Regions from separate parts of the Cronobacter dublinensis subsp. dublinensis LMG 23823 genome, predicted to be linked through region 2. Evidence: predicted binding sites of a transcription regulator. Region 2 holds the regulator's gene; the other holds the start of a gene.
The links. Region 2 encodes PhoB, which activates phosphate uptake and scavenging genes when phosphate is short. Its sites were predicted from a motif close to CTGTCATAAAACTGNCNNAT; they were not measured.
Positions count from the first base shown of each region.

Region 1 (4,834 bases), 1.0 Mb from region 2:
GACGCGGAGATTGGTGATAACGTCAACATCGGCGCGGGCACTATTACCTGCAACTATGACGGCGCGAACAAACACAAAACCATTATCGGCGACGACGTGTTTGTCGGCTCCGACACCCAGCTGGTGGCGCCGGTGACGGTAGCCAGAGGCGCGACCATCGCCGCAGGGACGACCGTCACGCGCAACATCGCGGAAAACGAGCTGGTGCTCACCCGCGTGCCGCAGGTCCACAAACAGGGCTGGCGTCGCCCGGTGAAGAAAAAGTAACCACGCGGCGGGTGGCGTTACGTTCACCCGCCCCACTATTGAGTCCGCCGGATAACGCATCGCGCTCATCAGGCAGACCCGGGTGAGGAGATAAAGATATATTTCCCCCCACTAGCAGTACCTATAACGATAACCCCACTCTCTACAAGGCTCGGGGCGCCCGGAAAACGGGTAAACACAGGTCGTCGACAACGCATGGCGAAATGCCATTGTCAGGAACTTAATTATGTGTGGAATTGTTGGCGCAGTCGCGCAACGTGATATTGCTGAAATCCTTCTCGAAGGTTTACGTCGTCTTGAGTACCGCGGTTATGACTCCGCTGGTCTCGCGGTCGTGGACAGCGCCGGGCATATGACCCGCCTGCGCCGTCTCGGCAAAGTCCAGATGCTGGTTCAGGCGGCGGAAGAACATCCGCTGCATGGCGGCACCGGTATTGCTCACACCCGCTGGGCGACCCACGGCGAACCTTCTGAAGGCAATGCGCACCCGCATGTCTCCGGGCATATCGTGGTGGTGCATAACGGCATTATCGAAAACCACGAACCGCTGCGCGAACTGCTGAAAACGCGCGGCTACGAATTTGTCACCGAAACTGACACCGAAGTGATCGCGCACCTGGTGCACTGGGAGCTGGAGCAGGGCGGCACGCTGCGTGAAGCGGTACTGCGCGCCATTCCTCAGCTGCGCGGCGCTTACGGCACCGTCATCATGGATAACCGCGATCCGAGCGTCCTGCTGGCCGCCCGTTCTGGCAGCCCGCTGGTGATTGGCCTTGGCATGGGCGAAAACTTTATCGCCTCCGATCAGCTGGCGCTGCTGCCGGTGACCCGCCGCTTTATCTTCCTGGAAGAGGGCGATATCGCCGAAGTCACCCGCCGCTCCGTCGCTATCTTTAATACCCAGGGCGAAAGCGTTTCCCGCCCGGAAATCGAATCTAACGTGCAGTATGACGCCGGCGATAAAGGCATCTACCGTCACTACATGCAAAAAGAGATCTACGAGCAGCCGAACGCGATTAAAAACACGCTCGCCGGGCGCATCAGCCACGGTGAAGTGGATTTAAACGAGCTTGGCCCGAATGCCGATGAACTGCTGTCTCAGGTTGAGCATATCCAGATTGTCGCCTGCGGCACCTCGTACAACTCCGGCATGGTCTCCCGCTACTGGTTTGAAGCGCTGGCAGGCGTACCGTGCGATGTCGAAATCGCCTCGGAATTCCGCTATCGCAAATCCGCCGTGCGCCGCAACAGCCTGATGATCACGCTGTCGCAGTCCGGCGAAACCGCGGATACGCTGGCGGCGCTGCGTCTGTCCAAAGAGCTGGGCTATCTCGGCTCGCTGGCCATCTGTAACGTGCCCGGCTCGTCGCTGGTGCGTGAGTCTTCGCTGGCGCTCATGACCAAAGCCGGTACGGAAATCGGCGTGGCGTCCACTAAAGCGTTCACCACGCAGCTGACCGTTCTGCTGATGCTGGTGGCGAAACTGAGCCGCCTGAAAGGCGCGGACGCGTCCATTGAGCACGATATCGTTCACGGCCTGCAGGCGCTGCCGAGCCGTATCGAGCAAATGCTCTCGCAGGACAAACGCATCGAGGCGCTGGCAGAGGATTTCTCCGACAAGCACCACGCACTGTTCCTGGGCCGCGGCGATCAGTATCCGATTGCGCTGGAAGGCGCGCTGAAGCTCAAAGAGATCTCTTACATCCACGCCGAAGCTTACGCGGCAGGCGAGCTCAAGCACGGCCCGCTGGCGCTCATTGACGCCGATATGCCGGTTATCGTCGTGGCGCCGAACAACGAACTGCTGGAAAAACTGAAATCCAACATCGAAGAAGTCCGCGCCCGTGGCGGCGTGCTCTACGTCTTCGCCGATCAGGACGCCGGTTTCAGCAGCAGCGACAACATGAACATCATCCCGATGCCGCATGTTGAAGACGTTATCGCGCCGATTTTCTACACGGTGCCGCTGCAACTGCTGGCTTATCACGTCGCGCTCATCAAAGGCACCGACGTTGACCAGCCGCGTAACCTGGCGAAGTCCGTCACCGTGGAATAAGCCCTTTGCGCACGTGTTATGCTCTGAAGAGGTTGCCGGGAGGCAGCCTCTTTTTTTTCACAACGTCATGAAACGGATAGGTTATGTCGTTTATGCAGCGCCTCGCTGACACACGGTTTTATCAGCTCATCGCTTACAGCGCCGAGGTGGATGATGATATCGCCCACCGCAGGCTGCATAAGCTCAAACTTAGAATGGCTGAGCGTCACGACTTGCCAAATGTTCGCATTATCGGCTCGCGCCGTTTCTGGCGCGTACCGGTGGGGTGCGTCTATGCCATGGTATTAAGCGCCGTACTCAATCTCGTCGCGCTGCGGCCCGCTTTTTCTGTGCTGTGGATACTCTCAGGGGTTATCTGGCTGGTCCTGCTGATCCTCGTGACGCTGATGATAGAAAAAGGGCGGCACCGCGGTTTGCGGCTGTTTCTGTATAGCGAGTTTTTTCATGCGGCGTTAAGTCTGGCGACACTGATTGCCGGATTGATAGCGTGTCCCCTTTCCGGCGCGTTCTGGCTCTGCTGGAGCGCGGGCGCGCTACTGGTGTGGGCTGCGTGGCGAATGATGAACAGTGAGGAGATGTTCAGACTGGGCCGCTGGTGTCTCGCGAACAAAATGCGCCGCTTCCATACCACAGCGCTTCAGCGCCCGTCGAAAAAACGGGCATTAAAACGGGCAAAAAATCGCGATAAGCCAGACCGATAAGTAACGGATACGCGTGAGCCGTCTGGCGCCCTTGATAGCCGGGCACATGGATCAGCTCCCTGTCTTATACCTACAGGGAGCCCATCGCTTATTTAATCTTGCGTTTTAAATCTTCCAGTTCACGGGACAACTTATCGTTTTCCTGCTCCAGCGACCTCACCCGGCTTTCCAGATCGCTGTCCTTTCTGTCGTCTGAATAACGGTTTTGTTCTTTACGTTTGTACGCGTCAACGGCTTTTTCCACATCCGAAATATCGACGTTAGAAGGTGCGATAACGCCTTCGCTGGTAAAAATCGTGACAGGCGCGCCGTGAACGCGGCCACTGTGCGCATCCAGTTGAGCTGGCGCGGCATAACTTGTTGACGTAACAAGGAACAGTGACGCGACGGAGAAAAATGACAGTTTTTTTATCATTACGGCTATCCTTATAAATGTCGGGCGGGTTGCGGAATTATAAAAGCATTATTATTCATAAAGTTAAGTAAGAGATTTCTGCATCTTTTTCATTGTCATAAAACTGTCATAATTCGTACATTTATCTGTCACCAAACTGTCCTACTTTGCTCACCGTAGCCACGAAACAATAAATTACGAACACCAGCAGGAGACATTATGAAAGTTATGCGTACCACCGTCGCAACTGTTGTCGCCGCGACCTTATCTCTGAGCGCTTTTTCCGCTTTCGCGGCAGCAAGTCTGACTGGCGCGGGCGCAACATTCCCGGCGCCGGTGTATGCCAAATGGGCGGATACCTACCAGAAAGAAACCGGTAACAAGGTGAACTATCAGGGTATCGGCTCCTCCGGTGGCGTGAAACAAATCATTGCTAACACTGTTGATTTTGGTGCTTCTGACGCGCCGCTTTCTGACGAAAAATTACAGCAAGAAGGTCTTTTCCAGTTCCCGACCGTGATCGGCGGCGTGGTGCTGGCGGTTAACCTGCCGGGCTTCAAGTCTGGCGAGCTGGTGCTCGATGGCAAAACCCTCGGCGACATCTACCTTGGCAAAATCAAGAAGTGGGATGACGAGGCTATCGCCAAACTGAACCCAGGCAAAAAACTGCCGTCGCAGAACATCGCCGTGGTACGTCGCGCTGACGGTTCCGGTACGTCTTTCGTGTTCACCAGCTACCTGGCGAAAGTGAACGACGAGTGGAAATCGAAAATCGGCTCCGGCTCTACCGTTAACTGGCCGACCGGTCTCGGCGGTAAAGGCAACGACGGTATCGCCGCGTTCGTACAGCGTCTGCCGGGCTCTATCGGCTACGTGGAATACGCCTACGCCAAGCAGAACAACCTGACCTACACCAAACTGGTTTCCGCTGACGGCAAGCCGGTCGCCCCGACGGAAGAGAGCTTCTCTAACGCCGCTAAAGGCGTGGACTGGAGCAAATCTTTCGCTCAGGACCTGACCAACCAGAAAGGCGACGACGCATGGCCTATCACCTCTACCACGTTCATTCTGGTTCACAAAGAGCAGAAGAAACCTGAGCAGGGCGCCGAAGTGCTGAAGTTCTTCGACTGGGCGTACAAGTCAGGCGCGAAACAGGCTAACGACCTGGATTACGCCTCTCTGCCGGACAGCGTGGTTGAGCAGGTTCGCGCCGCATGGAAGACCAACGTAAAAGACAGCAGTGGTAAAGCGCTGTATTGATAGAGATTTACCGAAGATGGCGGATGGCGCTTCGCTTATCCGCCCTACAAAAATCCGGTAACATGCTGTTTTTTGTAGGCCCGGTACGCATCACGCTGCCGGGCATCATTCAAAACAGAGTTTAACTGAAGAGTGAAATATGGCTGCCACCAAGCC
Region 1 covers NZ_CP012266.1:11,844-16,677, forward strand. Annotated here, with positions in the region: gene glmU (bifunctional UDP-N-acetylglucosamine diphosphorylase/glucosamine-1-phosphate N-acetyltransferase GlmU) at 1-267, shown strand, start outside; gene glmS (glutamine--fructose-6-phosphate transaminase (isomerizing)) at 494-2,323, shown strand; gene AFK67_RS00075 (hypothetical protein) at 2,407-3,024, shown strand; gene AFK67_RS00080 (hypothetical protein) at 3,113-3,439, opposite strand; gene pstS (phosphate ABC transporter substrate-binding protein PstS) at 3,638-4,678, shown strand; gene pstC (phosphate ABC transporter permease PstC) at 4,818-4,834, shown strand, end outside.
Region 1: the regulator PhoB is predicted to act here: its motif matches at 3,532-3,551, upstream of pstS (phosphate ABC transporter substrate-binding protein PstS).

Region 2 (4,834 bases):
CCGGCCTGCAAACCAACCATAGGAGGGAAAATGATATTGCCCGCGCCGACGAACAGCGCAAAGGTCATAAACCCCAGTGCGATAATGTCGCGCGATTTTAACTGATGGGTCATAAGATTTACTGCCTGTGGATGTGGTGTTGAAATTGAATAGTTTTTATCGTCAGCCTGCTGACGAAAACACGGCCATTTCAGACGCTGACAGCGGGATATGCTTCCCGATCACGCTGGCGAAGAATTGTTTTTCGGTTTACCGCGCAAAAACAGTCGGTCTGGCAATAGCAGGGGCGCAATTTAAACGCTTATAACGTTTAAAGGCAAGACGGGATCGTAAAACCAGACCTTTATGCCAGATCTAAGTTTCAGGGCAGTGATAAAATCTAATTTCGTAAAAAACCTCCGGCGATTCGCGCGGGCAAAAAAGCAGCAAACGATGAAAAAAGCGCTGAATGGCGGATAAAAAATGAATAAGGCCAGCTTATGGCTGGCCCTGGAAAGCAGACGTTACAAGCTACAGCGCAGAATCGGCGCTGGCAGGCGCGGCAGCAATGAGTCTTTCCGGCAGCAGAAACGAAAACGTCGTTCCTTTACCGGGCGTGCTTTCTATCTCAAGACGCGCGTCGTGGTGCGTCAGCGCATGTTTCACAATCGCGAGCCCGAGTCCGCTGCCGCCGGTCTGGCGCGAGCGCGCCTTATCCACCCGGTAGAACCGCTCGGTCAGGCGCGGAATATGCTCCGCGGCGATCCCAGGCCCGGTATCCGCCACGCTAAAGCGCGCGCCGTGAGCCACATGTTCCCAGCGTACCGTGATATGCGTGCCCGCCGGCGTATGGTTGACCGCGTTATACACGAGGTTGGAAATCGCGCTGCGCAACTGCTCATCATTGCCGAGCACTTTAAGCTGCGAGTCTACTTCGAAGGTAAAGGTGTGCTTCTGCTGGCTCAGCGTCTGCGCTTCGCGCTCCACCACCCGCAGCATCATCGGCACGTCGATGGTTTCGTTAAGCTGCATCGCGGGCGCCGCCTCGATTTTCGAGAGCGTCAGCAGCTGTTTCACCAGCCCTTCCATCCGGTAGGTTTGCTCGCGCATGGTATGCAGCGCTTTCTCGCGAAGCGGCCCTTCGAGCACCTGCTCATGCATCATCTCAAGATAGCCCTGCAATACGGTGAGCGGCGTGCGCAACTCATGGCTGACGTTGGCGAAGAAGTTGCGCCGCGCGCCTTCGAGCTGATGCATCTGCGTCACGTCGCGCGCTACCATCAGCAGCTGATCTTCGCTGTAGGGCATCACGCGGAACTCCAGATGCCGCCCGTTATTGAGCACCAGATGCAGCGGGCGGTTAAACGCCTGCCCGCGCAGGTAGCTGGTGAACTCGGGGTAGCGCAGCAGGTTAAGGATATTCTGCCCGTTATCGTCGGGCCAGCGCAGGCCAAGCAGCTGTTGCGCAAGGCCGTTACACCAGAAGATGACGCCCTCTTCTGTGGTCAGCACCACGGCGTCAGGCAGCGATTCCGCGCCGCTGCGAAAGCGTTTGATAAGATTGCCCAGTTCGCGACGGCGCTTTTTATTGCGCAACTGCATCTGGTGCAGGCCGTAGAGCAGCGGCTCCCAGCTGCCGCTGCCGGGCGGCGGCGTCATGCTGCGATCCACCCACAGCCACCAGGAGAGCCGCAGCAGATTCCAGAAATGCCAGATAAGCAATCCGGTCACCGCCGCCAGTAAAAACCATGCCAGATAGCCGAATATCGCCCCGAGAACCAGCGCCGGGATACAGCAGAGCATCAGCTCCAGCACCAGTCTTTTCCATGACAGCCGTTCCAGCACGCGTCACACTCCTGTTTTGGGTTTAAAAACGCGTCGAGAACCGATAACCCGTGCCGCGCACCGTTTGTACCATTCTGTCATGACCGCTATGTTCCAGCGCCTTGCGAAGGCGGCGAATATGCACATCGACGGTGCGATCCTCCACATACACATTGGTGCCCCAGACGTGGTTCAGCAGCTGTTCGCGGCTGTATACGCGCTCCGGGTGTGTCATAAAGAAGTGTAACAGTTTGAATTCGGTCGGCCCCATATCGAGGGGATTTTCGCCGGTCATCACGCGATGTGATGACGGATCGAGGCTTAAGCCCTGCATTTCAATGACTTCATCTACCGCCATCGGTGAAATGCGCCGCATGACAGCTTTAATACGCGCCACCAGCTCTTTCGGGGAAAACGGCTTGGTAATGTAATCATCCGCGCCCGTTTCCAGGCCGCGCACGCGATCTTCTTCTTCGCCGCGCGCCGTCAGCATCACCACCGGGATCTCGCGGGTCAACGCTTCACGCTTGATATGTTTAATAAACTGGATCCCCGATCCGCCAGGCAGCATCCAGTCCAGCAAAATCAGATCCGGCCAGGGCTCATTGAGTTGGTTCACCGCACTGTCATAATCTTCCGCTTCCACCGGCTGGAAACCGTTTTGTTCCAGTACGAAGCACACCATCTCGCGGATAGGTGCTTCATCTTCAACGACCAGAATACGTCTCGCCATGATTCGCCCTGTTAAATAAAGTAAACAGTATGTTATGCGGCGCCATTATGCGTCAGATTTATGACAGATTTATGAAAAAGATGACCGTAAGATGACCTGTCAGCGCAGGCGAAAAAACCACGCGGCGCGACGAAACAGGACACCCGCCGTACCGGATGTTTATAATCCCCTTCTCGCTTTTTAGCCACAGGGCATCCCATGCGTATTCTGCATACCTCAGACTGGCATCTTGGTCAAAATTTTTATGCCAAAAGCCGCGCGGCTGAACATGAAGCCTTTCTCGACTGGCTGCTCGGCGCGGCCATCGCGCATCAGGTGGACGCGATTATCGTCGCGGGCGATATCTTCGATACCGGCGCGCCGCCAAGTTATGCGCGCGAGCTCTACAACAGATTTGTGGTCAAACTGCAGGCGGCGCAGTGCCCGCTTATCGTGCTTGGCGGCAACCACGACTCGGTCGCGACGCTCAATGAATCCCGCGAGCTGCTCGCCTGTCTCAATACGCAGGTGATCGCCAGCGCGCAGCTCACGCCGGAAAGCCAGGCCACATTATTATACCGCCGCGACGGCGAGCCCGGCGCGGTGCTCTGCCCCATTCCGTTCCTGCGCCCGCGCGATGTGCTGCGAAGCCTCAGCGGGCAGTCGGGGCGCGAAAAACAGCAGCAGTTGCTGGAGGCCATCAGCCAGCACTACCAGCAGAGCTATGAGGCCGCCTGCGCGCTTCGCGGCGAGCGTAATTTGCCGATTATCGCCACCGGCCATCTCACTACCGTTGGCGTGACCAAAAGTGACGCGGTACGCGACATCTATATAGGCACGCTTGACGCTTTCCCGGCGGACCGTTTTCCACCCGCCGATTACATTGCGCTTGGCCATATCCACCGCGCCCAGAAAGTGGCGGGCTGCGAGCACATCCGCTACAGCGGCTCACCGATTGCGCTGAGCTTTGATGAAACCGGCAAAGAGAAAAGCGTGTTTCTGGTGGAGTTCGCTGACGGCAAATTGCACGACGTCACGGCGCTCCCGGTGCCGGTCAGTCAGCCGCTCGCGGTGTTAAAAGGCAGCCTGGAATCCATCACCGCGCAGCTCGAACAGTGGCGCGACGCGCCGGATGAGCCCAAAGTCTGGCTCGATATCGAAATCGACACCAGCGAGTTCCTGCACGACATGCACCGTCAGATAAGCCAGATTACCGAAAGCCTGCCGGTGGAAGTCGTCCTGCTGCGCCGCAGCCGCGAAATGCGCGAGCGCGCGCTCGGCACGCTCAGCACCGAAACCTTAAGCGAGCTTGGCGTCGAAGAAGTATTTGAGCGCCGTCTGGAGCTGGAGGCGCTGGAGGAACCCGAGCGGGCGCGGCTGCGCACGCTGTTCGCCCGCACGCTGGAGAGCCTGCACGAGGAGGACGACGCATGAAAATCTTAACCCTGCGGCTGAAAAACCTGAACTCGCTGAAAGGCGAATGGAAAATCGACTTTACCGCCGAGCCGTTCGCCAGCAACGGGCTGTTCGCCATCACCGGCCCGACGGGCGCGGGCAAAACCACGCTGCTTGACGCCATCTGCCTCGCGCTCTATCACCGCACGCCGCGCCTGAACGCGCTGTCGCAAAGCCAGAACGACTTAATGACCCGCGACACCGCCGAATGCCTGGCGGAGGTAGAATTTGAAGTCAAAGGCGTCGCCTGGCGCGCCTTCTGGAGCCAGAGCCGCGCCCGCGGCCAGCCGGACGGCAATCTGCAAGCCCCGCGCGTGGAGCTTGCGCGCTGCGACGACGGCAAAATCATCGCCGATAAAATCAAAGACAAACTCGATCGCATCGCCGCGCTCACCGGGCTCGATTACGACCGCTTTACCCGCTCGATGATGCTCTCGCAGGGGCAGTTCGCCGCGTTTCTCAACGCCGAGGCCAGAGCGCGTGCCGAACTGTTAGAAGAACTGACCGGCACTGAAATTTACGGCCAGGTCTCGGCGCGCATCTTCGAGCAGCATAAAGAGGCCCGCAGCCAGCTTGAGAAGCTGGAATCTCAGGCGCAGGGCGTCACGCTACTGGACGAGGCACAACGCGAAAGCCTGACGACAGGTTTGCAGGCGCTCACTGACGATGAAAAAACGCAGCTGGCGCAGCAGCGTCAGTTACAGCAGCAGCACCTGTGGCTGACCCAGCGCGGCGCGCTCGCCGCCGCGCTTGAGGCGGCCCGCCGGGGTACGGCACAGGCGGAACAGGCGTTACAGGACGCCGCCCCGCAGCTCGCCCGGCTGGAGGCGGCGCTGCCAGCGGAAAAACTGCGTCCGGCCTGGC
Region 2 covers NZ_CP012266.1:1,059,212-1,064,045, reverse strand. Annotated here, with positions in the region: gene brnQ (branched-chain amino acid transporter carrier protein BrnQ) at 1-113, opposite strand, end outside; gene phoR (phosphate regulon sensor histidine kinase PhoR) at 511-1,824, opposite strand; gene phoB (phosphate response regulator transcription factor PhoB) at 1,847-2,536, opposite strand; gene sbcD (exonuclease subunit SbcD) at 2,735-3,949, shown strand; gene sbcC (exonuclease subunit SbcC) at 3,946-4,834, shown strand, end outside.